4 regions of the Streptomyces sp. NPDC006879 genome follow, and region 3 is predicted to be linked to each of the others. Evidence: riboswitches for the same ligand, from Rfam matches in the RefSeq annotation. Region 3 holds a riboswitch; each other region holds the start of a gene.
The links. Region 3 has a riboswitch for cyclic di-AMP ahead of ACFYMC_RS21305 (transglycosylase SLT domain-containing protein). Riboswitches for the same ligand answer to the same signal wherever they lie in the genome.
Positions count from the first base shown of each region.

Region 1: another riboswitch for cyclic di-AMP. It lies ahead of ACFYMC_RS18315 (transglycosylase family protein); the one in region 3 lies ahead of ACFYMC_RS21305 (transglycosylase SLT domain-containing protein).
Region 2: another riboswitch for cyclic di-AMP. It lies ahead of ACFYMC_RS16250 (peptidoglycan DD-metalloendopeptidase family protein); the one in region 3 lies ahead of ACFYMC_RS21305 (transglycosylase SLT domain-containing protein).
Region 4: another riboswitch for cyclic di-AMP. It lies ahead of ACFYMC_RS17010 (M23 family metallopeptidase); the one in region 3 lies ahead of ACFYMC_RS21305 (transglycosylase SLT domain-containing protein).

Region 1 is NZ_JBIAGC010000023.1:10,844-17,867, reverse strand. Features, by position in the region: gene eno (phosphopyruvate hydratase) at 1-1,059, opposite strand, end outside; gene ACFYMC_RS18315 (transglycosylase family protein) at 1,335-2,075, opposite strand; cyclic di-AMP (ydaO/yuaA leader) riboswitch at 2,078-2,249, opposite strand; gene ACFYMC_RS18310 (transglycosylase family protein) at 2,535-3,644, opposite strand; gene ACFYMC_RS18305 (cytochrome P450) at 3,760-5,031, opposite strand; gene ACFYMC_RS18300 (globin domain-containing protein) at 5,159-6,370, shown strand; gene ACFYMC_RS18295 (nucleoside triphosphate pyrophosphohydrolase) at 6,407-7,024, opposite strand, start outside.
Region 2 is NZ_JBIAGC010000018.1:53,099-60,122, forward strand. Features, by position in the region: gene ACFYMC_RS16235 (MBL fold metallo-hydrolase) at 10-1,290, opposite strand; gene ACFYMC_RS16240 (TetR/AcrR family transcriptional regulator) at 1,643-2,281, shown strand; gene ACFYMC_RS16245 (SGNH/GDSL hydrolase family protein) at 2,442-3,239, opposite strand; gene ACFYMC_RS16250 (peptidoglycan DD-metalloendopeptidase family protein) at 3,562-4,563, opposite strand; cyclic di-AMP (ydaO/yuaA leader) riboswitch at 4,568-4,756, opposite strand; gene ACFYMC_RS16255 (tyrosine-protein phosphatase) at 5,070-5,879, shown strand; gene ACFYMC_RS16260 (aspartate aminotransferase family protein) at 5,984-7,024, opposite strand, start outside.
Region 3 is NZ_JBIAGC010000031.1:11,818-18,841, forward strand. Features, by position in the region: gene ACFYMC_RS21285 (alpha/beta fold hydrolase) at 1-171, opposite strand, end outside; gene ACFYMC_RS21290 (STAS domain-containing protein) at 440-871, opposite strand; gene ACFYMC_RS21295 (PLP-dependent aminotransferase family protein) at 1,038-2,540, opposite strand; gene ACFYMC_RS21300 (DMT family transporter) at 2,645-3,553, shown strand; gene ACFYMC_RS21305 (transglycosylase SLT domain-containing protein) at 3,644-4,453, opposite strand; cyclic di-AMP (ydaO/yuaA leader) riboswitch at 4,457-4,641, opposite strand; gene ACFYMC_RS21310 (ATP-binding protein) at 5,513-6,793, shown strand.
Region 4 is NZ_JBIAGC010000020.1:617-7,640, forward strand. Features, by position in the region: gene ACFYMC_RS17005 (GntR family transcriptional regulator) at 2-679, opposite strand; gene ACFYMC_RS17010 (M23 family metallopeptidase) at 826-1,620, opposite strand; cyclic di-AMP (ydaO/yuaA leader) riboswitch at 1,634-1,792, opposite strand; gene ACFYMC_RS17015 (M16 family metallopeptidase) at 2,003-3,370, opposite strand; gene ACFYMC_RS17020 (M16 family metallopeptidase) at 3,418-4,761, opposite strand; gene ACFYMC_RS17025 (DNA topoisomerase (ATP-hydrolyzing) subunit A) at 4,937-7,024, shown strand, end outside.

The DNA of each region.
Region 1 (7,024 bases), on a different contig from region 3:
GAGCTCGACCGCGTCGAGGGTCTCGGTCAGCGAGCCGATCTGGTTCACCTTGACGAGCAGGGCGTTGGCGGAGCCCTCCTCGATGCCGCGGGCCAGGCGCTCGGGGTTGGTGACGAAGAGGTCGTCGCCGACGAGCTGCACCCTGGTGCCGAGCTTGTCAGTGATGACCTTCCAGCCGGCCCAGTCGTCCTCGAACAGCGGGTCCTCGATGGAGACCAGCGGGTACGCGGAGACGAGCTCCTCGTAGTACTCGGTCATCTCGGCGGCCGAACGGGACTGGCCCTCGAACTCGTACTTGCCTTCCTTGTAGAACTCGGAGGCGGCACAGTCGAGGGCGAGCGCGATGTCCTTGCCCGGGGCGTAGCCGGCCTCCTTGATGGCCTCAAGAATGAGGTCCAGGGCGGCGCGGTTGGACTCCAGGTTCGGGGCGAATCCACCCTCGTCGCCAAGGCCGGTGGACAGGCCCTTACGCTTCAGGACGGCCTTGAGGGTGTGGTAGACCTCGGTACCCCAGCGCAGCGCCTCGGAGAAGGACTCGGCGCCGATCGGCGCGATCATGAACTCCTGGATGTCCACGTTGGAGTCGGCGTGCGACCCACCGTTGAGGATGTTCATCATCGGAACGGGCAGCAGGTGCGCGTTCGGGCCACCGAGGTAGCGGAAGAGCGGGAGGTCCGAGGCCTCGGACGCGGCGTGGGCGACAGCCAGCGAAACACCGAGGATGGCGTTGGCGCCAAGCGAGCCCTTGTTGTCGGTGGCGTCCAGGTCGAACATGGCCTGGTCGATCAGACGCTGCTCGGTGGCGTCGTAGCCGACGAGCTCCGGGCCGATCTGCTCGATGACGGCGAGGACGGCCTTCTCGACACCCTTGCCGAGGTAGCGGTTCGGGTCCCCGTCGCGGAGCTCGATGGCCTCGAAAGCACCGGTGGAGGCGCCGGACGGCACGGCAGCACGGCCGGTGCTGCCGTCGTCGAGGCCCACCTCGACCTCGACCGTGGGGTTGCCTCGGGAGTCCAGGATTTCCCGGGCTACGACGACGTCGATGGACGGCACGAGCATCTCCTTCTGGGATGTGACGCTGGATGTGCGGTGGCGTGATGGCCTTGCGGTGGCCTGCCGCCTAGAGCCTAACCGCCTCCGGGAGCTCGACCGCCCGACTGCCCGACCCCTGGACAGAAAAAGGGGTCAAAGGCCTCCTTCAGAGGGCAAAGAAGACGGCCGCAGAAGGGTGCCGAGGTCGAGACAGAGCTCCGCCCGGCACGCGGGGACAGCCGTACGTGCCGGGCGGGAGGAGGCGGGGCCGCGGCGGACTGACGGCCGCGGCCGGCCAACCCCTAGCTCAGGTGCAGCATCTGACCCGGGTAGATCAGGTCGGCGTCACTGATGACGTCCTTGTTCAGCTCGAACAGCTTCTGCCAGCCCCCCTTGACGCCCTTCGCCTCGGCGATGGTGCCCAGGGTGTCGCCCGACTTCACCTCGTAGGAGCCGTCGCCCTTCTTGAAGCCCTGCGCCGTGGCCTGCGGGCGGGTCTGCGAACGGCTGGTCGGCGCCTGCTCGCTGCGCACCGGAGCGCTCTTCTTGACGGTGGTGCTCTTCTTGACCGTGGTGCTCTTCTTGACCGTGGTGCTCTTCTTGACCGTGGCCTTCGGAGCGGCCTTCTTCGGGGTGGCGGCGGGCTTGGAGGCGGAGGAGCCCTTGTATGCGGAGTTCGACAGGCCGACACCGCAGGACGGCCAGGCGCCCTTGCCCTGGCCGGCGAGGACCTTCTCGGCGATGGCTATCTGCTGGGACTTGCTCGCCAGGTGCGCGCTGGAGGCGTAGGCGGTGCCCCCGTAGGCGGCCCAGGTGGACGGCGAGAACTGCAGGCCGCCGTAGTAGCCGTTGCCCGTGTTGATGGACCAGTTGCCACCGGACTCGCACTGCGCGACGCGGTCCCACTCGGATGCGGTGGCGGCGTTCGCGCTACCGACGGCCATCAGCGGGGCGGCGACGGCCGCGCCGGTGACGCCGGCGAGGGTGACGATACGGGTGGCCTTGGACGGACGGCGATGCTTGCCCTTGCCCGAAAGCTGCATGGAGGTCTCCTCACCGACGCCTACGAGGTGAGCTGTCGGGTTCGGGCCAATGAGTTGCCCGGCCGAGCGTCCTAGCGCTCGGCTTCACCCCTAGCCGGTCCCTGACCACCTTTCAGTGGTCGGTCCCGGCGGAAACCTTGGGTCCCCCGCTCCTGCCTTCGGCGCTTGACGCGACGACTGTTCCCCCGTCCGCCGGCAGGACTCGGCGTGCGGTCGAAGGAGCCCGCGGTGGCGAGCGGTTCAGACCGTAGACACAGCCACTACCGATCTTCAATATCGGACAAGCTAGGAAAAACGCCCAAAACACCTAGCAGAGAACCGGCATTTACGCAGGTGAGGGGCGGAATCACCACACTCCGCCGAAGGGGCGCGCCAGTTGGGTGGAAGAGACTCATGTCTCACTTACGCGAACCAGGACATTGACCCACGCATCGGAGAAGCGGCGCGCCCCAAGTATCCCTATTTGCCGCTCAGATCGAGGCTCTGGCCAGGCTTGATGAGGTCGGCATCGGAGCCGATCACCTCTTCGTTCGCCTGATAGATCGCGGTCCAGCCACCCGCGACTCCGTGCGCGCCGGCGATATCCGTCAGGTTGTCGCCCGGCTTGACCGTGTATGCACCATCCGATGCCGCGTCAGAGAGCGCCCCGGCGGATGCACCAGAGGACTCCTCGGCCGGTTCGCCACGATGCTTGCCCGTCCCGATGGCCACAGCGGGGTCCGCGGCCGTCACTCCTGACGCGCCAGCCACGGGCGTCACGGTCGAGCCCTCGCCCACCACGCCAGGGGTGACGGGCACCTCGGGCCCGGCAGGCGTGGCGGGCGCGAGGCTCGCTGCGGGCGTGGTGGGGGCGCCCGGCGTCGCGGGGGTGGTGGGAGCGGTGGGGGTCGCAGGGGTGGTGGGAGCAACGGGGTTAGTGGGAGTGCCCGGCACCGTGGGAGTGACGGGAGTGGTGGGAGTGGTGGGAGTGACGGGAGCACCCGGGGTTGCCGAGGCGTCCGGCAGCTCGGGAGTCGCGGGCGCGGACGGCGTCACCGGGGCGGAAGGGGTTGCCGGGGCGGAGGGGGTGGCCGCGGGCTGCTCGGGCGCCTTCTCGGGCTCTTCCACCGGAAGGGAGTCCGCGGGACGAATCGGCGCCGGGGCGATCTCCCGCTTCTCCGTCCCGAGCCCGGGGTCCACATCAGGCTTGACGCTGTCCTTGACCAGTCCCGCGGGGCCTGAACACTGCGGCCAGGCCGAGGGGCCCTGAGCCGCGAGGACCTTCTCCCCGACGACTATCTGCTGCGAACGGCTGGCCAGATCGGCGCGCGGAGCGAAGTCGAGGCCACCGTTGGCCTCCCAGACCTCCTGGGTGAACTGGAGGCCGCCGTAGTAGCCGTTGCCCTGGTCGGCGCTCCAGGCGCCACCGCTCTCGCATTCGGCCACCTTGTCCCAGGTGGCCGCGTCGGCAGCCTGAGCGCCGGTGGCGGCGAGGAGCGGCAGGGCCAGCGCGGAGCCGGTGACTCCTGCGGTGACGACGAGCGCGGGGGCCTGACGGGGGCGCCGATGACGGCCATTCCCGGAGCGCATGCGGTTGCCTTTCGCGGGACTGCAGAGGACGTGGGGGCGAAAGTAGCGTCAGCCGAACACTTGTTACAAGTCGGTGCAGCTCAGATCACGCTCCGGTCACGATAGTGACGCTACGTCAACTCCTTTGTGACGTAACGGGCGTGAACTCCACAGGGAGTGTTCGCAATCCACGCATGATCAGCCCGCCCCGCCAACGCAGTTCGTCCGGATTGCCCCCAAGTCGCAAATCGGGTAGCCGGGTCAGCAAGGTGGCGAGCGCGGTCTGTCCTTCCAGCCGCGCCAGGGGCGCGCCGAGACAGTAGTGGATGCCGTGCCCGTACCCCAGGTGTTGGTTGTCGCGCCGGGACAGATCAAGGGTGTCGGGGTCCGTGAACCGCGCCGGGTCCCGATCCGCAGCCGCCAGCACGACCAACACCGGGTCCCCCGCCTCGATCCGCCGGCCGCCCAGAGTCAGGTCCTCGGTGGCGAACCGCCAGGTGGCCAACTCCACCGGCCCGTCGTAACGCAACAGTTCCTCGACCCCTGTCTCCAACAGCCCGCGCTCCCCCGCCGCCAACGAGTTCTGCAGGCGCAACCGCTGGTCCGGGTTGCGCAACAGCGCATAGGTGCCGTTGCCGATGAGGTTGACCGTGGTCTCGAAGCCTGCGAAGAGCAGGATGAAGGCCATCGCCGCGGCCTCGTTCTCCGTCAGGTGCTCGCCGTGGTCGCTCGCCCTGATCAGACCCGAGATGAGGTCCTCCCCCGGGTCGGCGCGCTTGCGGTGGATCAGATCGGCCAAGTAGGCGCGCATCTGCTTCACCGAACGGGCCACCCCGCCCCGCGGGCCGCCACCGTGCCGGATCATCATGCCGGCCCAGTCACGGAAGTCGTTCTGGTCCTCCCGCGGTACTCCGAGCATCTCGCAGATGGCGTAGATGGGCAGCGGGAAGGCGAACTCGTGGATGAGATCCGCCTCCCCCTTTGTAGCGAATTCATCAATCAGCTGATCGGTGAGCTCCTGCACCCGCGGCGTGAACTCGGCCACCCTCCGCGGGGTGAACGCCTTGGCCACCAGTCTGCGCAGCCGGGTGTGGTCCGGCGGGTCGATGTTGAGCAGGTGCGTCATCAGCTCGGCCTTGCGCTCACCGGGGATCCCGGTCTTGCCCTTCGCATGCGCAGGCTCCGCGTGATGCGCCGGATTCTTGCTCAACCGCTGGTCGGCGAGGGCCTGCCGGGCGTCCCCGTACCGGGTCACCAACCAGGCCTCGACCCCGCTGGGCAGCGTGGTGCGGTGCACGGGCGAGTGCTCACGCAACCACGCGTAAGCGGGATAGGGATCGGTTGCGAATTCCCAGTCGAAGAGGGTCGGGGCGGGGCCGGCCGCGGCTACGGGCGTCTCGTCATGCACCCGCCGACGGTATCCCGAAGCCCCGTGCCCCCAAGACTCACACCCCTATACACCCTCGAACCCACGACTGTCCGCAGATCAGATGGAGCTGGGCCATCGCTGAGATGTTGTTTCTACTTTCGGATCTGTGGATGCCAAGAACTTGCAGAGCAGCTTCGCAGTAGTGGAGAGACGGGCCGAGCACGCGGTCAAGTTCTTCTACTCACACCTCTTCTGGCATAACCCGGCCATCCGGGCCATGTTTCCCGACTCCTTCACCGACATGGAGCGGCAACGCGACCGCCTCTTCGCCGCCCTCACCCACGTGGTCTCCCGCCTCGACGACGAGACCCTGCTGCCCTACCTCCGCGACCTCGGCCGCGACCACCGGAAGTTCCTGGCCCGCCCCGAGCACTATGCGGCGGTCGGCGCCAGTCTGCTGGCCGCCCTCGCCGAGGCCTCTGGCGAGCACTGGAACCAGGACGTGGAAAAGGCCTGGACCGAGGCGTACTCACTGATCGCCGACGCGATGATGGAGGGCGCCGCCGCCGGCACCGACCCGCCCTGGTGGAACGCAAAGATCATCCGGCACCTCCAGTACGGATCCGACATCGCCGTGATCACCCTGCGCCCGGACCCCCCGCTGCCCTACCGGCCCGGGCAGTACGTCAGCGTGTCCAGCGAGCGCGTGCCGACTACCTGGCGCACCTACTCCCTGGGCAACGCCCCGCGCCCCGACCACACCCTCGACCTGCACGTCAGCCGAATCGAAGGCGGTCGACTCAGTACCGCCCTGGTGCGGGACGTGGCGCCGGGAGAAACGCTCCGGCTGGGCTCGGCCAGCGGCTCCATGACGATCCCGCACGTCCTGACCCAACCACTGAGTCTGATCGCCGCCGGCACTGGCTGGGCCCCCGTACGGGCCATCCTCGAAGACCTCGCCCAACGTCCGCCCGAGGTGGACCTTCGGCTGTTCGTCGTGGCCCGCGACACGGCCCACCTCTACGACCGTCCCTATATAGAGGAGCTGGGGCGACGGTTACCCGGGCTGAGCACCACCTACATCACCCCGGCGCCCGGGCAACACCGCAACCAGGCCACCGACCGGCTGGTCACAGCGCTCAGCAACCGTGGTCTGTGGCACGCCCAGGACGTCTACCTCAGCGGCCCGCCCCTGTTCATCGAGGAGACGGCCATGCTCCTCGAACGGCTCGGCACCGCGCCGGACCGCATCTTCCACGACGCCGTCCCCGCCGCCGCCACCGGCCGCACCCGTCCCCTGGGCTTCCGGGAGTGGTTCCTGCGTCGCCCCGACCCGCAATGGCACAACCCGGCAGCCCGCGCTCCGCGCCATCCTTGAGTCACTGGCCTGGCCGGGGGCGGGGGCGACACCACCTCAGGCCTCGTGTTCCGGGTCCGCCACGCCGGAGTCCACCCGGCCCTCGGCCACCACGATCGCGTCCCGATAGGCACGGGAAGCAGCCCGCAGCGCGGTCTCCGGGTCCACGCCCTCCGACTCGGCCCGCACCGCCAGGGCCAACAGCTCGTACCCGACGCCCTCGCCGCGCGGAACGTCCACCGGCAGGCCTCCGATCCGTGCCCGACCGGCCAGCTTCGCGGCCAGGGCGAGACCCGGCTGCCCCAGCGGGATCCCCTCGGTGACCGAGCTGCGCTGCTTCTCCACCGCTTTGGTCCGCAACCAGTGCTCCTTGACCTCCTCCGGTGTTTCGGCGGTCTCCTCGCCGAAGACGTGCGGATGGCGGTGGATCAGCTTCTCCACCAGGGTCGCGGCGACATCGTCCACCGAGAACGGATCCTCGGGGTCCTCCTGCGCGATCCGCGCGTGGAAAACCACCTGGAGCAGTACGTCACCGAGCTCCTCACGAAGCTCCGTACGGTCACCGTCCTCGATCGCCTCGACGAGTTCGTACGCCTCCTCGATCCCGTACTTGGCCAGACCCCGATGGGTCTGCCGCGAGGACCACGGGCACTCCCGCCGGATCCGGTCCATGAC
Region 2 (7,024 bases), on a different contig from region 3:
CGGCGCCCCTCAGCGGGAGGCCGCAGGCGCCGGGTCCCCTCTGCCGTCGTCCGATGTGCTCGGGCTGGCCGCGGCGTCGGCCACCACCGAAGAGGCCGCCTCTACGGCGCCGGCGATCGAGTCGGTCAAAGGCTCGGGCTCCGGCGAGCCGGCCGCAGACCCGCCGACGGCGAACGGGCGCCACCAAGGCTCGTGCGGAACCCGCTTCGCGGACGGCTCGAAGGGCTCTCCGGGCAGCGGCAGGGCGAGCGAGGCACCGGCGCGTTCGGCGGCCTCGACGCTGCCCTCTCCCGGCTCCGACCAGGGGTGCGGGGCGAGGTTGAAGGTGCCCCAGTGGATGGGGAGCATGGTGCCGATCGGCATGCCGCCCTGCAGGTCGAGGTGGGCGCGCATCCCCTCTTGCGGGGTCATGTGGATGTCGGGCCAGTACTCGCTGTACGCCCCGATCTGGATCATCGTCGCATCGAACGGCCCGTGGGCAGCGCCGATCTCCTTGAAGCCCTCGAAGTAGCCCGTGTCGCCGCTGTGGTAGATCCGGTGCTGGTCGCCGGCCACCACCCAGGAAGCCCACAGGGTGTGCTGTTGGTTGCGCAGGCCGCGGCCACAGAAGTGACGTGCCGGGGTGGCGGTGAGCCGCAGCCCGGCGATCTCGGTGTCCTCCTGCCAGTCCAACTCGCGCAGTCGATCGGCTGACACCCCCCAGCGTTCGAGGTGGGCACCGACGCCCAGCGGAACGGCGAACACCGTGTCCGTGCTGGCCAGCGCCTCGATGGTGGGCATGTCCAGGTGGTCGTAGTGGTCATGGGAGATCACCACGGCGTCCACGGGCCCCAAGGACGCCAGTGGCACCGGGACCGGATGGAGCCGCTTGGGGCCGGCGAAGGGGAACGGGGAACAGCGCTCGCCCCAGACCGGGTCGAAGAGCACTCGACGCCCGTCGATCTCCGCGAGCACACTGCTGTGCCCCATCCAGGTCAGGCGCAGGCCGCTGGCCGGTGGTCGCGCAAGATCGGCCAGGGTGGTGGGGTGCACCGGGATCGGGGCGGCCGGGACCCGACGGATCCGTTGCTCCTTGTGGAAGTAGATCTTGGCGAACTCGACCATGGATCCGGATGGTCGGTTACGGGTGCCCTGCGGGTTCTGGAAGACGCCGTCGGCGAAGTTCGGTGAGCGGCGGATCCGCTCCATCCGCTGGCCGGAGGGGTCCGCGCCGAATGCGGCGGGCCGCCGGGAGCGCAGTGCGGGGCGCAGGTCGCGCAGGCCGGGGAGGGAGGGACGGGGGCCGGTCACGGAGCCTCCTGTGAGGGGGTGGACTGGAGGTTTCAATCTTGCCAACGTGCAGGTCCTCCGCAGGATTCCCGCGCCTTGTGCCGCAGACTGGGGGGACGGAGCGGGATCTGGGGCTTCGACCCCCTTTTTTGACAGGTCCGGCTCGGTCTTCGGATACTGCCATTGCTGAACTACCGTTCAGTAATGTATTCGAGGAGTCAACAACCTTGACCACCCCTCACGAGCCCTCTCCGGGGCAGACGGCGTTCGCCCGGGTCAGCGCGGAAACCGACGGGCCACGCCGGTCTGCCGCCCGGGCCAAGGCCGACCTCCGCCCCCTCGGCAACCCCGCTACAGCGCCCCGGGCCCGCTCATGAGCGAGCCGCAACTACCGCGCCCCCGCGTACGCCTGGCAGCGACGGAACGACGTGAGGAACTCCTGCGGGCCGCGGTCGCCCTGATCGAGGCCCGGGGTGTGGTCGCCCTGCGGGTATCGGACGTGGCCTCCGCCGCGGGGGCCAGCAACGCACTGGTGCTCTACCACTTCGCGTCGAAGGAACGACTTGTCGCAGCCGCGTTCGAATACGCCGCCCAGGAGGACCTGGCACACCTGCGCCGCATCCTGACCCGCCGCACCTGTGCCGTACGAAGGCTGCGCGCAGCCGTGCGGTGGTACGCGCCGACCGGACGCGCCCGCGGCTGGCGACTGTGGATCGAGGGCTGGGTGGCCGCCCAACACGAGCCCGCACTACGGGAGGTGGCCCGCGAGCTGGACCGCCAGTGGAAGATGGCCCTGGCCGGGGTGATCTCCGAGGGGGACGAGAACGGCGAGTTCAGTTGCGCGGATCCGGCTGCCGCGGCGCTACGGCTGACCGCGCTGCTGGACGGTCTGGCCGTCCAGCTGACGGCATACGGAAGCGGCGACCTCACGCGCACCGAGGCCCGCCAGTGGGTGGACGAGGCCTTGGCCCACGAACTCTCTCTGGACCCGGCCGCCCTGGTGACCCGCTGAGCACCTGCCCACCCCTCCTGGGTCCCGCGCAAGAACGAGCGACGCCGCCTGCCCCCGAAGGACCCCCGGGAGAACCGACGACAGGCTCCGCACCGGTCCCTAGCGGCTGGGCACGACGCCGGTTCGAACCGCCGAGAGCCGACCGCCCCGCGGAGGTGCCTTACAGCGGCAGCAGGTCCGGACGCTTCGCCTCGACGTGGTCACCGCTGGATTCGCCGCGCAGTCGGCGACCGATCCACGGGACGAGGTGCTCTCGGGCCCAGTGGATGTTGTCGCGCGTGGCCTCCGCGGAGCCGCGCGGGCGCAGCGGTGGCCAGGGCTGGTCGGGATCAGTGGGCACGTCGAGGCCGAGGACCTGGGCGGCGCGCAGGGCCACCCTGGTGTGCCCCTCGGGCGACAGGTGCAGCCGGTCGCCGTCCCAGGCCCGCCGGTCCTGGACGGACTTCAACGACCAGAGGTCGAGGACCGGGCAGCCGTGCCGGTCCGCGATGGCCCGCACGTGGGCGGTGTAGGTGGCGACCTTCCCGCGCAGGTGGCGCAGGACGGGTACCCCCCTGGTATCGAAGCCCGTGGTGATCATGACCGTACCGACCGCGGACGTCAGATCGGCCACGGCCCGCTCGAAACGTTCGGCCACCAGGTCCGGATCGCTGCCGGGGCGGATGATGTCGTTGCCGCCGCCACAGAAGCTGACCAGATCGGGGGCAAGTTCCCGCGCTCGGGGGACCTGTTCCTCGACGATCTGGTCGAGCAGACGCCCGCGGACGGCGAGGTTCGCGTAGCGGAACTCACCTTCCGGGCGGCGGTCGGCGAGCAGCACGGCCAGGCGGTCCGCCCAACCGAGGAAACCTCCGTCGGGTCCAGGATCGCCCACGCCCTCGGTGAAGCTGTCGCCGATGGCCACGTAGGAGGTGGTCGCCGTCAGAGCGGATACGGAGAACCCCCCGGAAGGGGGCAGCTGGGCCGGTGTTACCGGTGAAGTCGGGGGTGTTGAGTCGCCTGCCACGAGGAACCATCCTTCACCGTGACATGTGACCTACGCGACCGTAGGGAGGGCTTGACGGGGCGTGATCTGTACCACCCGGTCTGTTTCGGGGAACGATCGCCGGCCGGGAACCCCCCTCCGGGCCCCGGCCGACCGGCCCTGCTGCCAGGCGTGCGGCGCCGGCCGACACCCCCTTTGGAGCCCCACCGACGTTCACCCGCGGTACCAGCTGGTACCGCGGGCTCACGGGGGACCGCGGTGCACCACGTTCGGACGCGGCGGCCCGCACTCCGCCTTAAATGCTCACGCCCTTGCTCCGCAGATAGGCGAGCGGGTCGACGTCGGAGCCATAACCCACTCCGGTGCGGATCTCGAAGTGCAGGTGCGGGCCGGTGGAGTTGCCCGTGGAACCGGACAGCCCTATCTGCTGACCGCCGGAGACGGTCTGACCGGCGGAGACCGCCAGGGAGGAAAGGTGGGCGTACTGCGAGTAGCGGCCGTCCTCGTGGCGGATGACCACTTCGTTGCCGTAGGCGCCGGCCCAGCCCGCCGAGACCACGGTGCCGGCACCCACGGCCTTGACGCTGGTTCCGGTGCCCACCGCGAAGTCAACACCCGTGTGATAGCCGCTGGACCACATGCCGCCGGCCAGGTGGTAGGGCGTGGTGATGGAGGCACTGACGGGGGCCGTGAATCCCCCGGCGGTGGCAGTGCTGGCCGCAGGGTTGGCAGCAGTGGACTCCTTGGATGTGGTGGCCTTCGGCGCAGCCGCACGCTCGTTGGAGCGCGTGGCGCGCCCGGCGGAGTCCGCCTGGCCGGAGGAAGGCGCCGCCTGCTGTGCGGGGGCGGTGGAGCCGGCCCGAGAGGGACGCGAGGATTCGGTGGAGCCGCCCGCCTTCGCGTGTAGCGTGAGCTTCAGACCCGGGTGGATCAGCGAGGGGTTATCCCCCACCGCCTCACGGTTGTCGGCGTAGAGCCGCTCCCAGCCACCCCGCACGTGCTCCGCCTGGGCGATCTTGGACAGGTAGTCACCGACGGCGACGGTGTACGTCCTGGTGGGGGCGGACTTGGGCGCCGCAGCAGGAGTCGCTTTGACCTGCTGCTGGGCCGGGGACTGCGCGGGCAGTTGCACGGCATGAGCGCCCGTCGCGGCGCTCTGACCGGCGGCCTGCGCGCCCGTGGCACCGAGCAGTGGCAGAGCCAGGGCGGCTCCGCCGGTTCCGGCGACGGCTATGCCGCGGGACACCGGACGGGCCAGGCCGGTCTTGGGGCGACGGTGCTTACCCTTTGCGGGCATGGCGAATTCCTCTCCGGCGCCTGCGAGGTGAGCTGTCGGGTTCGAGCTGGAGATGCCCGGTCGCCGGAGGCGACTTCACCCCAAGCCTTTCCTGAAAGATCAAGAAAGGCACTTACCTGGTTCCCCCGCTCCTGCCGCGCGAATGAGTCGGATGCGGTTCCCGAGTGGCGGCAGGATTCGGCGGTCCACCCGGATCGATGGTGAAGATAATCCAGTCGGAGCCCTGGTAACAAGCCATGAATTCCCCTTTGGATTAGGAGAAATGATTCATCGCCGGAATTACCGTCACCCTCCGTCTATTGCCGGAGGCCAACAACCCACCGGACAAGGCGATTCACCCACACCGGCCCGCCACGTACGGTCACCGTTATGATCCTGCTCACGGGGAACGGCGCCCCAGCGCCGATACATCTGTCGTACGGGGGTGGAAACTTGACGCCAAGCACTCCAATTCGGACAGATGCACCATCTCGCCCGTACCGGATCATCCAACACAAGGAGACTTCGTGCCCCAGCAGATACCGCCCCCGCCGGCCGAAGCGGAGCCGGAGCTCGCCGGAGTGCGCAACTTCCGAGACGTGGGCGGACTTCCCACCGTTAGCGGGCATCACGTGCAGATCGGGCAACTATTCCGAAGCGGGCATCTCGCCCATGCCACCCCAAGCGATGCGGAGTTCCTGAGCTCCCTCGGTCTGCACACCATCTTCGACTTCCGCAACGAGGCGGACCGCGCCCTCGACGGGCTCGACGTCGAACTCGCCGGCGTACGGAACGTCAACATCCCCCTCACCGATCCGGCGGACGGCTCGGAGTTCTGGCAGTTGGTGCGCGAAGGCGACCTGGTCCAGTTGCGCAAGATCCTGGGTGCGGGCAGGGCAGCGGAACGGATGTCCCATTCGTACCGCGAGATCATCTCGCAGCGCACCGCCGAGCACAGCCGAGTGGTGCACGCACTGGCCACGGACAGCGTTCCGGCCCTGATGCACTGCGCCGCGGGCAAGGACCGCGCCGGCCTCTCGATCGCGGTGACGCTCATGGCGCTGGGCGTGGAGCGGGACGCCATCGAGGCCGACTACCTCAAGTCCAACGCCCCTCACCGCCGCTACCGGGTCAGCACCCAGAGCCTCGCCCCGACGGCCCGCAGCGCGGAGGTCACAGAACTCCTGAGCCCGCTCTTCGAAGCCCGGGCGGAGTACCTGCACGCCGCCTTCGACACGATCGAGGACATCTGGGGCACCATCGACCGCTACCTGCATCAGGGGCTGGGCCTGGCCCCAGCGACGCTGGAGGGGCTGCGCGGGCGCCTCCTGCACTGATCCCGGCGCCCCACAGGCACAGCGGAACCGTGGCGCCAACAGCCCCTCGGCACCATCACGCGGGCCGGACCGATGCCCCCTGCCCGACCGTCGGGGGCATCGGATCAGCGCCCGCTGACCGCCTGCTTGACCAGGGTTCGGCCGAAGTCCCACATCAGCCCGCCACCATCGTGCGCCTCGTCCATGACGGCCCGGAAAGCAAGGACGAACCTCTCGACGTCCGCCTCGTTGATGACGAGCGGTGGAATCAGCTTGATCACTTCGAGGTGGTCGCCGGATACCTGCGTCAGGATCTGGTGCTTCTGCAGGAGCGGGACGACGACCATCTGTGCGAAGAGCCCTCGTCGCGCCGCCTGGAGCATCGCCCACCGGCTGCGCAACCGGATCGAGTTCGGCCGACCGAACTCGATCCCGATCATCAGTCCACGACCGCGGACCTCGTGCAACAGCTCGTACTCGGAACTCAGTGCTGCCAACCGGTCGCGCAGCAGATCGCCGACAGCCCGGGCGTGGGCGACGACCTCTTCGCTCTCCAGGACGGAGAGCACCGCCAGTCCGGCCGCCATCGCCTGGGCGTTGGACCCGAAGCTGGCCGAGTGGACCAGGACCCGGTCCATGGAGGAGTACACCTTCTTGAAGATCCAGTCCTTGCCCAGGGTCGCCCCCACCGGCACGTACCCGCCCGAGAGGGCCTTCGCCACGCAGACCAGGTCCGGTTCCACACCCTCCTCGTGCTGGTAGGCGTAGAAGTCGCCAGTGCGCCCGAGTCCGGTCTGCACCTCGTCCGCGATCAACAACGCCTTGTGGCGCCGCAGCAACTCCTGGGCCCCGCGCAGGAATCCGGGGGGAGCTGCGTGCACGCCCTTGCCCTGAACCGGTTCGACGATCAGCGCGGCCACATCACCGTGCCGCAGCTCGCGCTCCAGTGCGGCCAGGTCCCCCAGGGCGATCGCGGTGTCGGGCAGCAGGGGGGCGAAACCATCCCGGAAGCCATCTTCACCGTTGACCGAGAGCGAGCCGGCGGTGAGCCCGTGGAAGGCGTGCGCGCAGTAGAGCACCCGAGGGCGACCGGTGGCGTAGCGGGCGAACTTCAACGCCGTCTCCACGGCTTCGGTGCCGCTGTTGCCGAAGAAGACGCGGTCCAG
Region 3 (7,024 bases):
GCCCCCGCCCCCGGCGACACGGCAGACGTAGCGAAAGCCGCCGAAGCTCAAACTCAGCTCCTGAATCGCCCGGTCCGCAGCGGATGCCTCGACACAGGCCGTGGGCAACGGGCGGGGCGCGGGCACTGGCAGCTTCGAAGGTGCGGCGGTCGGCTTGGGGATGAGGGTCACGGTTTCTCCATCGCGTGCGAAAGCGGGTCGGAGTCTTAACTGCCCTTCACACCCCGAAGTGTCGGCACGGAGCGTCCCGAGGTGGGTGCAGGGGCAGGTCCGATGAGCTCCCGACGCCCCCTCCGCTTCGGTGCCGGGCTCCCGGGTCCTCCCGGAGCGGGAGGACCCGGGCCCGCTGGGCGTCCGACGCCCGGCCGGCGGTGCCCTGGCTCGGGCCTCGGCGGGCGGGCCACCGAGCCCTACCGAGTGCCGGCAGCCAAGCGCCCGGTCAGGGACTGCGTTGGGCAGCGCTGGTGAACGGCCGGTGCGAGATGCTCCTTGCGGGCACCGTCGGCGCGACGCGCTCAAGACGGTGTGCCATCCGCATCAGGTGGCGCACAGCTTGGGAATCGGGTCCGAGACGCACGGAACGCCCCCCTCGCCTCCAGTCACTGACGATCCGAAGGAGCGCGGAATCACAGAACGACACACGCGAGGTGTCCAGCACCAGCTCGGTGTATCCGTAGGCCGCAGCCGCGAGGAGCATGCTCCGCACGGGCGCTCCGCTGTAATGGTCGATCTCGCCAGCCAGGTGCAGGGTGAGGGCGGCCCCTTCGGTGGAGTAGGAGTGGACGACTATGCCGGTAGGTGCGATGTCGGACTCTCCTTGGACGCGGGTGCTCGTGGCGGGCAGTATCGGCCCTGTCGTCGATGTACTCACGTCCCCTTCAACTTGCCTCGACCGGTTGGGAAGCGCCGGGCACCACCGATTCACCCCGGCGGACCGGCGGATGTCGCCGGTGCGGGGGAAAACCCGGCCCCAGACGCACCAACTGCCCTCCCGGTCGGAGCCGTCCATGGCTACTGCGCCGCCGGCGAGTGACGGGTCAGCTGAGTCGGTTCGAGGCGGACCCGAGGGCGGCGACGCCTTCCTCGATCTCGCCGGGGCTCCCGGCCGCATAGCCAAGGACCAGTCCCGGCGGACCCTTGTGGAGGCGGTGCCAGGACAACGGATGGACCTTCACTCCGTCCTTGAGGGCGGCAGCGGCGAGTTCCGTGTCATCGAAGGAGGTCGCGAAGGTGACCGTCAGGTGCAGTCCGGCAGCAGCGCCGTGGACGGTGGCACCGGGCAGGTGCCTCGCGAGCGCGCGCAACATGGCGTCACGACGCCGCTGGTGCCTCTTGCGCACCAACCGCAGATGGCGCTCCAGCTCTCCGGAGTCCATCAGACGGGCCAGGACGAGTTGTGCCAACACGGGGTTGCCCAGATCGGCGTAGCGCTTGGCGCTTAGCAGGGCCCGGGCGTACCGGCGCGGCGCCAGGACCCATCCGATGCGCAGAGCCGGGGCCAGCAGTTTGGATACGCTTCCGGCGTAGCAGACCCCGTCCGGCAGCAGCGAGCGCAACGCGGGAACCGCTGGCCGGTCATAGCGGTGCTCGGCGTCGTAGTCGTCCTCGATGACCAGCCCCCCGCCGGCCGCCCATCCCAACAGGTCTCGGCGCCGCGCTCCGTCGAGGACGACCCCGGTCGGAAACTGGTGCGCCGGGGTGAGCAGTACGGCCGGGGCCCCGCTGCCACGAAGGGCGTCCACCCGGATCCCGGCCCCGTCGACGGGGACCGCGACCGTCTCAAGACCTCCGCGCTCCAGTTGTTGCCGGGTACCGAGTGACCCGGGGTCCTCCACCGCCACCGAGTGGACGCTCTCCGTGCGCAGCACCTGGGCGAGGAGCGCGAGCCCCTGGGCGACGCCTGCCACGATGCACACCTCGGCGGGCTCCGCGCGGATCCCCCGGTTCCGGGCCAGCCAGCCGGCAACGGCTCGTCGGAGCTCCAAGGTGCCCTGCGCGTCGGCGTACCCGAGGGCCTCGGACGGCAGGGTGGCAAGGAGGGACCGCTCGGCGCGCAGCCAGGCCGCCCGCGGGAACGCCGCGAGGTCGGGCACTCCGGGAGAGAGGTCGATCCGGCAGGGGTGCGTACGCAGTTCCTCGACGACTCCGTCACGGACGGGACCGCTGAAGGGCTCCTCCGGGAAGCTGGAGGTCGCTTCGCCGGCGCCGCCATTCGCCGGCGTTCCGGGGCGCGCACCGGCCGCGGGAGCGGCGAGGACCACCGTGCCGGCGCGGCCCCGACCGGCCATCTGGCCGTCCTCCGCCAGGCGCCGGTAGGCCTCGGTCACCACTCCACGCGAGATGTGCAGCTCCTCGGCCAGGACTCGGGTCGCGGGCAACCTGCTGCCCACCTGGAGACGACCGTCTGCGATGGCTGATCGCAGTTGCTCGGCCAGCCAGTCGGCACGACCACCGCGAGGGACATGGCCGATGTCCAGCTGCAGGAAGTCCGAGCTCGTAGTTATGGACCTTTTGACCGGCTCATCTTTGGACCTGTTCACAGGGCCATTGTCTACCCAAGGTTGAGGTCATGCACCTGATCTCAACTTCTTGCTCAGCACCGCCCCCGTCCCCTGTGCGTCGTGTCGGTCCGGGCGTCGTGGGCATGGCGCTGGTGGGAGCCGGTGTCACCGCCTCCCGCACCCTCGACTCGGCGCCCCTGTTCACCGCCCAGGCCATCCGTTACGCGTCAGCTGCTCTGCTGCTGCTCGCGCTGGCCCGGCTGGGGCGGGTCACGCTCACCCTTCCGCGCGGCGGCGAGTGGCTGTGGCTGGCGGGCGTCGCAGCCACCGGGCTGGTGCTGTTCAACGTGGCCGTGGTCCGCGGGGTCGCGCACGCCGAACCCGCGGTCATCGCGGTATCCGTCGCCTGCGTTCCGGTGCTGCTCTGTGTCCTTGGCCCCCTGCTCCAGCGGCGGCGCCCCACCAGACGGGTCCTGCTCGCCGCGGTGCTGGTGACGGCCGGCGGGATGCTGGTGGAGGGCCTGGGCCGTACCGATGGCACCGGAGTGGCGTGGGCCGCCCTCGCCCTGGCCTGCGAGGCGGCCTTCACCTTGCTTGCCGTTCCGGTGCTCGCCCGGCACGGGGCCTTCGGGGTTTCCATCCACGCGGTGTGGCTGGGCACGCTGCTGTTCACGCTCCTCGCCCTGTGCACGGAGGGGACCTCGGCGGCGGCGCGGCTGGGGGTGAGGGACGCGGTGGCGATCGCCTACCTTGCGGTCCTCGTCACGGCCGCCGCCTTCGTGCTCTGGTACCGGACGGTCGCTGCCGTCGGCGCGGACCGGGCCGGACTGCTGGCAGGGACGGCTCCGCTGGCAGCGGCGGGGACCGACGCCCTGGTCGGTGGCGGTGCGCCGGGGCCCTTGGTGTGGCTCGGCATGCTCGTGATCGTCGGCGCTCTCACCGTCGGGCTGTGGAATCCGCGGCGGCCGATCGCCCCTTCGGCGCCGGTTCGGCCGAGCGGATCCGAAGCGCAGAGGGGCGAAGGGGTGGGTGCGGGTCCGGCCCGCTCATGAGGCCTGGCGCGCGGAGCCGGGGCAGGCCAGGACGGCGTTGGAACGCCGCTGCCGGCCCCGGGGTCCGGGGCCGGCAGGAGGAGGGGTGCGTCAGTAGGCGCCGAAGACGTTGTCGATGGAGCCGTACCGCTTGGCGGCGTAGTTGCAGGCCGCGGTGATGTTGGCGACCGGGTCGTATGAGTCGAAGGAGGTCCCGGGCACGTGGTAGGCGCGGAACGTCGGGTCGATCACCTGGAGCAGGCCCTTGGAGGGGATGCCGTTGCGCGCGTTGATGTCCCAGTTGTTGATCGCGAGCGGGTTGCCGCTGGATTCACGCATGATGTTGCGGTGGATACCGGCGTAAGTGCCGGGAATACCGTGCTTGGCCATGATGTCCAGGGACTCGCGGATCCACCCGTCGAGGTTGTTGGCGTAGGTCTTCGCCGCGGCCTTGACTGCTGTCTGGGTCGCTGTGACCGCCTTCGCGCTGCTCGTCGTCCCGGCCGCGGCGACCGTGGCGATCGCGCCACCGGCTCCTGCCGAAGCCTTGGCCTTGGCGCCGATCGTGAGCTCAAGCCCGGGATGGATCAGCGAGGGGTCGACTCCGACGGCGCCGCGGTTGTCGCTGTACAGCTGCTTCCAGCCGCCGCTCACCGCGTGCTTCTCCGCGATCTTCGACAGGGAGTCTCCCGCGACCACCGCGTAGGTGACCGTCGAGGCCTTGGCCTGTACGGCGGCGACCGCCGTGGTGGCGACCGCGGCCTTGGGAGCGGCCAGCACGGCCGCACTGCTCGGAGCGGCCTGCGCGGTGGCGGCGCCCATCACGGGCAGGGCCAGTACGGCGCTTCCCGTCCCCGCTACGAGGAATCGACGGGCGAGGGCGTTCCTCTTGGTACGGCGGTGCTTACCCTTTGCAGGCATGGTGAATTTCCTCTCCATCGCCTACGAGGTGAGCTGTCGGGTTCGGGCTGAAGATGCCCGGCCGCCACATGTGTGCGACTTCACCCCAAGCCGTTCCGCATCGCGGACCGGCGACTTACCTGGGTCCCCCGCTCCTGCCGTATGGGTGTGGGGTTCCAGATGGCGGCAGGACTCGGCGTTCCACCCGGAATGACGGTGACATTAGGCGAAGCGCAGCTCGCAGAACAAGGCGGAAATCTTCTCCGCAAAGCACTGCCGAGCACTAACCGGTGGTGAATTCGAGATCACTTCCGGAGATCAAACTTTCAACTCTCCTTTCAGTGTTCGGATTCCCCGGAACACCCATTGATCACTTCACCGTCAAGGCCGTGACCCAAATCACCTGACACCCCAAGACACAACGACCCAAATCGCCCATTAAGCGCGCATAACGATCCAAAGCGACCCCCGCAGAAACGGGCGCTTCGATCAACCACTCAAAGTAATTCGCCAATTCCCAGATGACTTTGACGGCCGCCCAGAAACACCCCCACCATCACCCGAAGAACGCGTCGCACCCCGCCGCGGAGCAGGACCGGCCCGGCGAGCGCATGGGAGAACGAGAAAGGAAGCCGTCGCGGGAAGGCGATCGACCGTCGGGGAGATGGCACGAACCTCCACTCGGGCAGCCCCAACTGACAGCCCGTAACTCCTCGCCCGGACCGGCGTCGGTACCGGCCGACACCGAGCAGGGGCGAGTGGCACGGCATGCCGTGCCACCCCCGGGCCACGGAACTGCGCGAGGGACACGGCTCGTTGGTCCACGGACCGTCGGGCCCCGACGCCCGGATTCAGACCGAGTCACCCGTACCGCCCCGCGGCGCGGTACAGAGGGCGACCTGCGGCAGCCACCCGCGTCCGGCCACGCACCCCTACCCGCGGAGTGACTGCCGCGTCACCGGCCGCCACCGCCCTCCCCTCCCCGCTCGCCGGTCCGGTCGCGGGCGCGGACAATGAGGGGCGAGGCGCCGCGCTCCTGTCGACCAGGCGGCGGCTCTTGCCGGCAAGGGTGGGTGGACGATGCCGACGTGGCGACTGCGGGACTTCCACGACGATGACCTGGACAGCGCCATCCAGATCTGGGACCAGGACCGAGCGCCACAGGACCTCCCGGCCGTTTTCCCGGTTTCCGAGGTGATGTCCGTCGCCCGGACCGGCGGGCCCGCCGTGGTCGCGGTGGTCGGCGACGACATGGTGGGCATGGCAGTGGCCCAGGCCCAGGGGGAACGGGCCTGGATCACCCTGGTCGCGCTCTCCGAGACCTGGCGCAACCGTGGAGTCGGCAGCGCTCTGATCGCCGAACTCGAACGGCGCCTGCGCGTGCGTGGGGTGCGCCGCATCAGCGCCCTGCTGGCGCCGGGGGCAACCGGGACCGCGGCTCTGGACAACTGCGGCTACCGTTCCCGCGACGGCCTGGTGTTCTACGAGAAGGTCGAGCACCTCGGTGCGAGTGACGCCGGCCTGCTCGCCGAACTCGGCGGCAGGGTGCTCGCGCCGGGACTGTGGGACGCCCTGGCGGGGATGGAACGCGAGAAGGCGTCGATCGAACGGCGGATCGTGCTTCCCCTGGTCGAGCGTTCCCTCGCCGAACAGTACGGAGTGACCCCGCCGAAAGCCGTCATCCTCTTCGGCCCACCGGGTACCGGGAAGACGAGCTTCGCCAAAGCCGTGGCCTCCCGGCTGGAATGGCCCTTCGTGGAGATCTTCCCTTCCCGCCTCGCCGCGGGCTCCTCGGGTGGCTTGGCCACCTCGCTTCGGGACACCTTTGCGGATCTGGCCGAACTGCAGTCCGTTCTGTTGTTCATCGACGAGGTCGAGGAGATCGCCGGGGCCAGGTCAGGTCTGGCCATCGACCCCGGCCACGGCGTCACCAATGAACTCCTCAAACTTATTCCAGGATTCCGTGACCATGACGACCGACTGTTGATCTGTGCCACCAATTCCGTCAGATCCCTGGATCTGGCTTTCCTGCGCCCCGGACGTTTCGACTACGTGATTCCCGTCGGCCCTCCGGACCCAGCTGCCCGAGCCGCGATCTGGCAGCGTTACCTGGGTTCGGCCGCTGGCCGGGTCGATCTCCAACGCCTGGTGGCGGCCAGCGAGATGTTCACCCCGGCGGATATCGAATTCGCCGCCCGCAAAGGCGCTCACACGGCGTTCGAACGGGAAGTCGTGGATCGGGCGGGCGAGCCGGCCAGCACCGGGGACTATCTCAAGGCCGTGGCCGACACCCGCCCCACACTCACCGACCAGGCACTCACCGAGTTCCACGAGGACATCGAGCGGCACGGACGCGTGTGAGGACTGTCCCTCGGTACCCGGTGGATCAACACGCCGCGTCAGATGTGCCGTGCCACAAGGGTGGACACCTTCCTCGGATCACCGCCAGCTGTCCGGGCTGCGCAGTCGACCGATGGGACGAGTACGACCACACATGCTGAAAGCTGATAGACGACGCGACACGCCCAAAGGGGGATCTATCACTCAGGATTGGCGTCCCCCAGCATGCGGGATGAACCGCCGGGTACGCGC
Region 4 (7,024 bases), on a different contig from region 3:
GTTAATTCCGGACGCCGGAAATGTTTACAGAATGTTGCGAAGAACTCACGGGCACCGCCGGACGGAGTCGGTGAGCACGGGCGGCACGCTCCGCGTGCAGGGTGGTCAGCGCGCGGGCGCGCGCCGCGTCACCGCGGGCCACGGCGTCCACGATGGCCCCGTGCTCAGCCCAGGAGTCCACCGGCCGGGCAGGTGCCTCCACCGTGTACATCCAGGTGATCTTGTGCCGCAGCTGCGTCAGCAAGGAGATCAACCCCGCACTCCCCGAGGCCTGCGTGAGCGTGTCGTGGAACCAGCCACCCAACGAACGCAGGTCCTCCCCCTCCCCCCGCCGCGCCCTCTCCTGCCCCAGCCGCACCAGCCCGCGCAGCACCTTCAGGTGGGCCTCGGTGCGCCGCTGCGCCGCACGCGCCGCCCCCAACGGCTCCAACAGCACGCGCGTCTCCAACACGTCCGCCGCCTCCTGCGCAGTGGGTTCGGACACGCAGGCACCGGCATGGCGACGCGTGGTGACGAACCCCTCCGACTCCAGCGTGCGCAACGCCTCCCTGACCGGCACGCGCGACACCCCGTAGCGGCGGGCGAGGAGTTCCTCGGTGAGCCGGCTCCCGGGCTCGAAGACACCCGTGACGATGTCGTCCCGGATGGCCGTGCACACCGCGTGCGCGGGAACGCGCATATCCGAACCTCCGCCCTATTGCCTGCTGTTCGCGACTCTATTGCAGCACGGCTTTATTACAGATGAGGTTCAAGAATCCATGAGCATCTCTTGGAACGGCGAAGGCCCCGGCAATACGCCGGGGCCTTCGCACAGTTGCGGGGACGTCAGAGCTGGACGCCGCGCGAGCGCAGGTAGGAGATCGGGTCGATGTCCGACCCGTAGTCAACTCCGGTACGAGCCTCGAAGTGAAGGTGCGGGCCGCTGGAGTTGCCCGTGGAACCGGAGAGTCCTATTTGGTCCCCGGGAGTGACGCGCTGTCCCACCGACACCTTGATGGACAGCAGGTGCCCGTACTGGGTGTAGGTGCCGTCGTGCATCTTGATCACCACGTTATTGCCGTACGCCCCGCCCCAGCCGGCCTCGACGACGGTGCCGAGCCCCACCGAGCGGACCTCGGTACCGGAAGCAGCATGGAAGTCGATGCCCGTGTGGCTACCAGAGGACCACATGGCACCGCCGGCCTTGTAGGAGGTGCTGACATAGGAGCCGGCCACAGGCGAGACGAAGGTCAACAGGCGCTGCCGCTCGGCCTCGCGGGCCGCACGCTCCTTCGCCTCCCGTTCGGCCTTGGCGGCGGCCTCAGCGCGCTCGCGGGCCTCCTCCGCCCGCTGCTTGGCCTCCGCCTCGGCCGCGGCCTTGGCGGCGGCGAGTTCGGCTGCATGCTCCTGGGCCGCGGCCTGAGTCTCGATCTCGCCGGACAGGGAGTCGGCCACCACTACGGCGTTCAAGCCGGTGTCCTCGGCGCTGACACCCTGCTGGGGCCCCTCGGAAGCGGCGAGGGCCGGAGCGGCCAGCGTGCCCACGACACCGGCGGTGGCCAGGGTGGCGATGCTCGCGATATTCGCCGTTCGGCGGGAGGTACGGCTGGAACCGCGGTGCTTACCGGTGGCAGTCGCCATGAAAGAGGGTGGTCCTTTCCTTCCTTCTCGCCTACCGGGTTAGCTGACGGGTTCGGAGCAGGAAGGTCTCCTACGGTCCACCTCTGGTCGAGGCGGGCCGATTCACCCCAGGGACGAATGGGTCCCCGGCTCCCCAGGCTCACGCCTGACGGGGACTCGGCGATCGCTGTCCGGTGCCGCGGATGCGGCGTTTACAGCCGACGAACAGCGGGACTGACGCTAGGCGGATCACGACCAGATCACCAAACGGACACGATATTTTGTTGCGTACGCCACACCCCTAAGGCGTCACCACCACTACCAAACCGGACAGAGCGAAAGGAATGGGGTCCTGGCAGATGAACCGCCAGGACCCCCGAAGACCGCCCGAGTTGTACGGGTGTCAGTTCGCCACGACGGTGACCTCGCCGAGGCCCAGGGCCCGTACCGGCTCCTCGATCTCAGCAGCGTCGCCGACCAGCACCGTCACCAACCGGTCGACGGGAAAGGCGCTGACAGCGGCGGCCGTGGCCTCGACCGTGCCCGTCCGCGCCAATTGCAGGTACAACTGCGCCTGGTAGTCGTCCGGGAGGTGCTGCTCCACCTGATCGGCCAACGTGCCCGCGACGGCCGCGGCCGTCTCGAACTTCAGCGGGGCCACGCCCACCAGGTTCTGCACCGCGGCATCCCGCTCGGCATCGGTCAGGCCACCGGAGGCAAGCGTGCGCAGCACGGCCCAGAGATCTGCCAGTGCCGGGCCGGTGTTCGGCGTGTCAACGGATCCGCTGATGGCCAGCAACGAGGCCCCGGTGCCCTCCCGGGTGGAACGCAGCACCTGACCGAAGGCCCGGACGCCGTAGGTGTAACCCTTCTCCTCCCGCAGGACCCGGTCCAGACGGGAGGTGAGCGTCCCACCCAGGCAGTAGGTGCCCACGATCTGAGCGGGCCAGACCCGGTCGTGCCGGTCCGGACCGGTCCGGCCGATCAGCAACTGCGTCTGGACGGCACCGGGGCGGTCCACGATGACCACCCGCCCGGTGTCGTCCGCGGCCATCGGCTCCGCCGTCCGAGGCTCGGCGCTGCCGCCCGTCCAGGCACCGAGAGTCTCCGCGAGCAGGGCTTCCAGATCGATACCCGTCAGATCACCCACGACCACCACCGTCGCCGTGGCGGGCCGCACATGCGCCTCGTAGAAGGCACGCACGGCCGCCGAATCGATCCGGGCCACGGTCTCCTCGGTGCCCTGGCGCGGCCGGGACACCCGGGAGGTGGCCGGGAAGAGCTGCCGGGACAGCTCCTTGGCAGCCCGACGCGCCGGGTTGGCCAGCTCGTGCGGGATCTCATCCAGGCGGTTGCGCACCAGGCGGTCCACCTCACCGTCCGCGAAGGCCGGTGCCCGCAGGGCTTCCGCGAGCAGCCCCATCGCCTTGGAGAGCCGGGAGGCCGGCACTTCGAGGGACACCCGCATACCGGGGTGGTCCGCATGCGCGTCGAGTGTGGCCCCGCAGCGCTCCAGCTCGGCTGCGAACTCCTCGGCGGAGTGCTTGTCGGTACCCTCCGACAGGGCCCGCGCCATGATCGTGGCCACCCCGTCCAGGCCCTCGGGTTCGGCGTCCAACGGTGCGTCGAGGTTGATCTCCACGGCCACCACCTGTTGACCGGGGCGATGGCAGCGCAGCACGGTCAGCCCGTTGTCCAGGACGGACCGCTCAGGGGCGGGAAACGCCCACGGTTTGGCCTCGCCCGCACGCGGCTGCGGATGAAAGGTCATCTGCGTCATCCGGGTGGACTCGTCAGTCGGGGTCATCGCGCGCTCGCTCACTGGTCGGCCCCCTCGGCCTGTGCTGCTACTTCGGTCTCCTCCGCCGGGCGCGGCTCGTACACGAGCACCCCACGGTTGTCCGGGCGCAGCCGCGCCGCGGCCACCGCCTGGACCTCCTCGGCGGTGACGTCCAGGACTCGCTGTACCGCGGTGAACGCCAGCTGCGGATCGCCGAAGAGCACCGCGAAGCGGCACAGCTCGTCGGCCCGACCGGCCACCGTGCCCAGGCGGTCCAGCCATTCGCGCTCCAGCTGTGCCTGAGCGCGCTCCATCTCCTCGGCGGTCGGGCCCTCCGCCGCGAACCGCGCCAGCTCTTCGTCGACCGCGGCCTCGATCTCCGGCACCTCCACACCCGCCGAGGTCTTGACGTCCAGCCACCCGAGGGAGGGCGCCCCGGCCAGTCGCAGCAGGCCGAACCCGGCGGCGACGGCCGTCTGGTCGCGACGCACCAACCGGTTGTGCAGCCTGGAGGACTCCCCGCTCCCCAGGACCGTCAACGCGAGGTCGGCGGCGTCACACTCCCGAGTGCCGTCGTGCGGCAGGCGGTAGGCCGCCATCAGCGCCCGGGCCGGCACCTCCTCCACGATCTCCTCGCGCAGTTGCTTCCCGATCACCTCGGGCAGTGCGCCATCCCTCGGGGGCTGCTTACCCCCGTGCGCCGGAATCGAGCCGAAGTACTGCTCGACCCAGGCAAGTGTCTGCTCGGGGTCGATGTCGCCGACGATGGAGAGCACGGCGTTGTTGGGGGCGTAGTAGGTCCGGAAGAAGTTCCGGGCGTCTTCCAGGGAAGCAGCATCGAGATCGGCCATCGAACCGATCGGCGTGTGGTGGTAGGGGTGGCCCTCGGGGTACACCAGCGCGGTCAGCCGCTCGAAGGCCGTGCCGTAGGGGACGTTGTCGTAGCGCTGGCGGCGCTCGTTCTTGACCACGTCGCGCTGGTTCTCCATGGACTCGTCGTCCAGGGCGGTCAGCAACGAGCCCATCCGGTCCGCCTCCAGCCAGAGCGCGAGCTCCAACTGGTGCGTCGGCATGGTCTCGAAGTAGTTGGTGCGCTCGAAGCTCGTCGTGCCGTTGAGCGAACCACCGGCGCCCTGGACGAGCTCGAAGTGGCCGTTACCGGGGACGCTCGCCGAACCCTGGAACATCAGGTGCTCGAAGAGGTGAGCCAGACCGGTGCGGCCCTTGACCTCGTGACGGGAACCGACGTCGTACCAGAGGCAGACCGCGGCCACCGGGGTCAGATGGTCCTCGGAGAGCACCACGCGCAGGCCGTTGGCCAGCCGGTGCTCTGTCGCTGTCAGGCCGCCGGAGCCGGCCTCGGCGGTGGCCGTGTGACCCATGGGCATGTGGTCCCTTCGATCGCGTTCGGGAGAAGTCCTGCCACTGTATGCAAGCGCGCAGGCAGCCGGGGAAGTTCCCGGCTCACCCGGGTCGGGGTCAAAGCTGTCGGTGGGGCGGTCCACAATGGACCGCGTCGGACCGCCCGACCTCAGATCACGAGGAGCCGCAGCAGCGATGGCCCGCCGCAGCACGAAGACCCCGCCGCCGGAGGATTTCGAGGAGAGGATCCTCGACATTGACGTCGTCGACGAGATGCAGGGCTCCTTCCTTGAGTACGCGTACTCAGTGATCTACTCCCGGGCCCTGCCGGACGCCCGGGACGGAATGAAGCCCGTACACCGGCGCATCGTCTACCAGATGAACGAGATGGGCCTGCGCCCCGACCGCGGCTACGTCAAGTGCGCGCGCGTCGTGGGCGAGGTGATGGGCAAGCTCCACCCGCACGGGGACGCGTCGATCTATGACGCCCTCGTTCGGATGGCGCAGCCCTTCTCGATGCGACTGCCGCTGGTGGACGGCCACGGCAACTTCGGTTCGCTCGGAAACGACGACCCACCGGCCGCCATGCGCTACACCGAGTGCCGGATGGCCGACGCGACCTCGCTGATGACGGAGTCGATCGACGAGGACACCGTCGACTTCGCCCCGAACTACGACGGCCAGGAGAAGGAGCCGGTCGCGCTACCCGCCGCGTACCCGAACCTCCTGGTCAACGGCGCCTCGGGCATCGCCGTCGGTATGGCCACCAACATGCCGCCGCACAACCTGGGCGAAGTGATCGCGGCGGCGCGCCACCTGATCCGGTACCCGAACGCGGACCTGGAGGCGCTGATGCGCTTCGTTCCCGGTCCCGATCTGCCCACTGGCGGCCGGATCGTGGGGCTTTCGGGGATCAAGGACGCGTACGAGTCGGGGCGCGGCACGTTCCGCATCCGGGCCACGGCGACGGTGGAGGACGTGACACCGCGCCGCAAGGGCCTGATCGTCACCGAACTCCCCTTCACGGTCGGCCCGGAGAAGGTCATCGCGAAGATCAAGGATCTCGTGGGGTCCAAGAAGCTCCAGGGCATCGCGGACGTCAAGGACCTCACCGACCGGGCACACGGTCTGCGCCTGGTCATCGAGATCAAGAACGGTTTCCACCCCGAGGCCGTCCTGGCACAGCTGTACAAGCTGACGCCGATGGAGGAGTCCTTCGGCATCAACAACGTCGCCCTGGTGGACGGCCAGCCGCTCACCCTGGGGCTCAAGGAACTTCTGGAGGTCTACCTGGACCACCGCTTCGAGGTGGTCCGCCGGCGCAGTGAGTTCCGCCGTACCAAGCGCCGTGACCGCCTGCACCTCGTCGAGGGGCTGCTGGTGGCGCTCCTCGACATCGACGAGGTCATCCGGCTGATCCGCTCCAGCGAGAACTCCGCACAGGCCAAGGAGCGGTTGATCTCACACTTCTCGCTCAGCGAGGTCCAGACCCAGTACATCCTCGACACCCCGCTGCGCCGACTTACCAAGTTCGACCGGATCGAGCTTGAGTCCGAGCGCGACCGGCTCACCGGTGAGATCGACGAGCTGACCGGAATCCTGGACTCGGACTCCGAGCTGCGCAAGCTGGTCTCGGCGGAGCTGGCCGCGGTGGCGAAGAAGTTCGGCACCGAGCGCCGGACCGTGCTGCTGGAGTCCGCAGGCACGGCGGTGACTGCCGTCCCGTTGGAGGTGGCGGATGACCCCTGCCGGGTCCTGCTCTCCTCCACGGGGCTGCTGGCGCGCACCGCCACGGGTGCACCGCTCCCCGCGGCAGAGGGCCGCCGGGCCAAGCACGACCTGATCGTTTCCGCGGTGCTGGCCACCGCACGGGCGGACGTCGGTGCGGTGACCTCCACCGGCCGGTTGCTGCGACTCCCGGTGATCGACCTACCGCAGCTGCCGGACACCGCTCACGGCCCCAACCTCGCGGGTGGCGCTCAGGTGTCCGAGTTCCTCTCCCTGGAGGTGGACGAGCAGTTGATCTGCCTCACCTCGCTCGACGAGACTTCGCAGGGGCTCGCGCTCGGCACCGAACAGGGCGTGGTCAAGCGGGTTGTTCCGGACTACCCGGGAAACAAGGAGGAGCTGGAGGTCATCTCCCTCAAGGAGGGCGACCGGATCATCGGCGCGGTCGAACTGCGTACGGGCGAGGAGGATCTCGTCTTCATCACCGATGACGCCCAGCTGCTCAGGTACCAGGCGGCACAGGTCCGCCCCCAGGGCCGCCCGGCCGGCGGCATG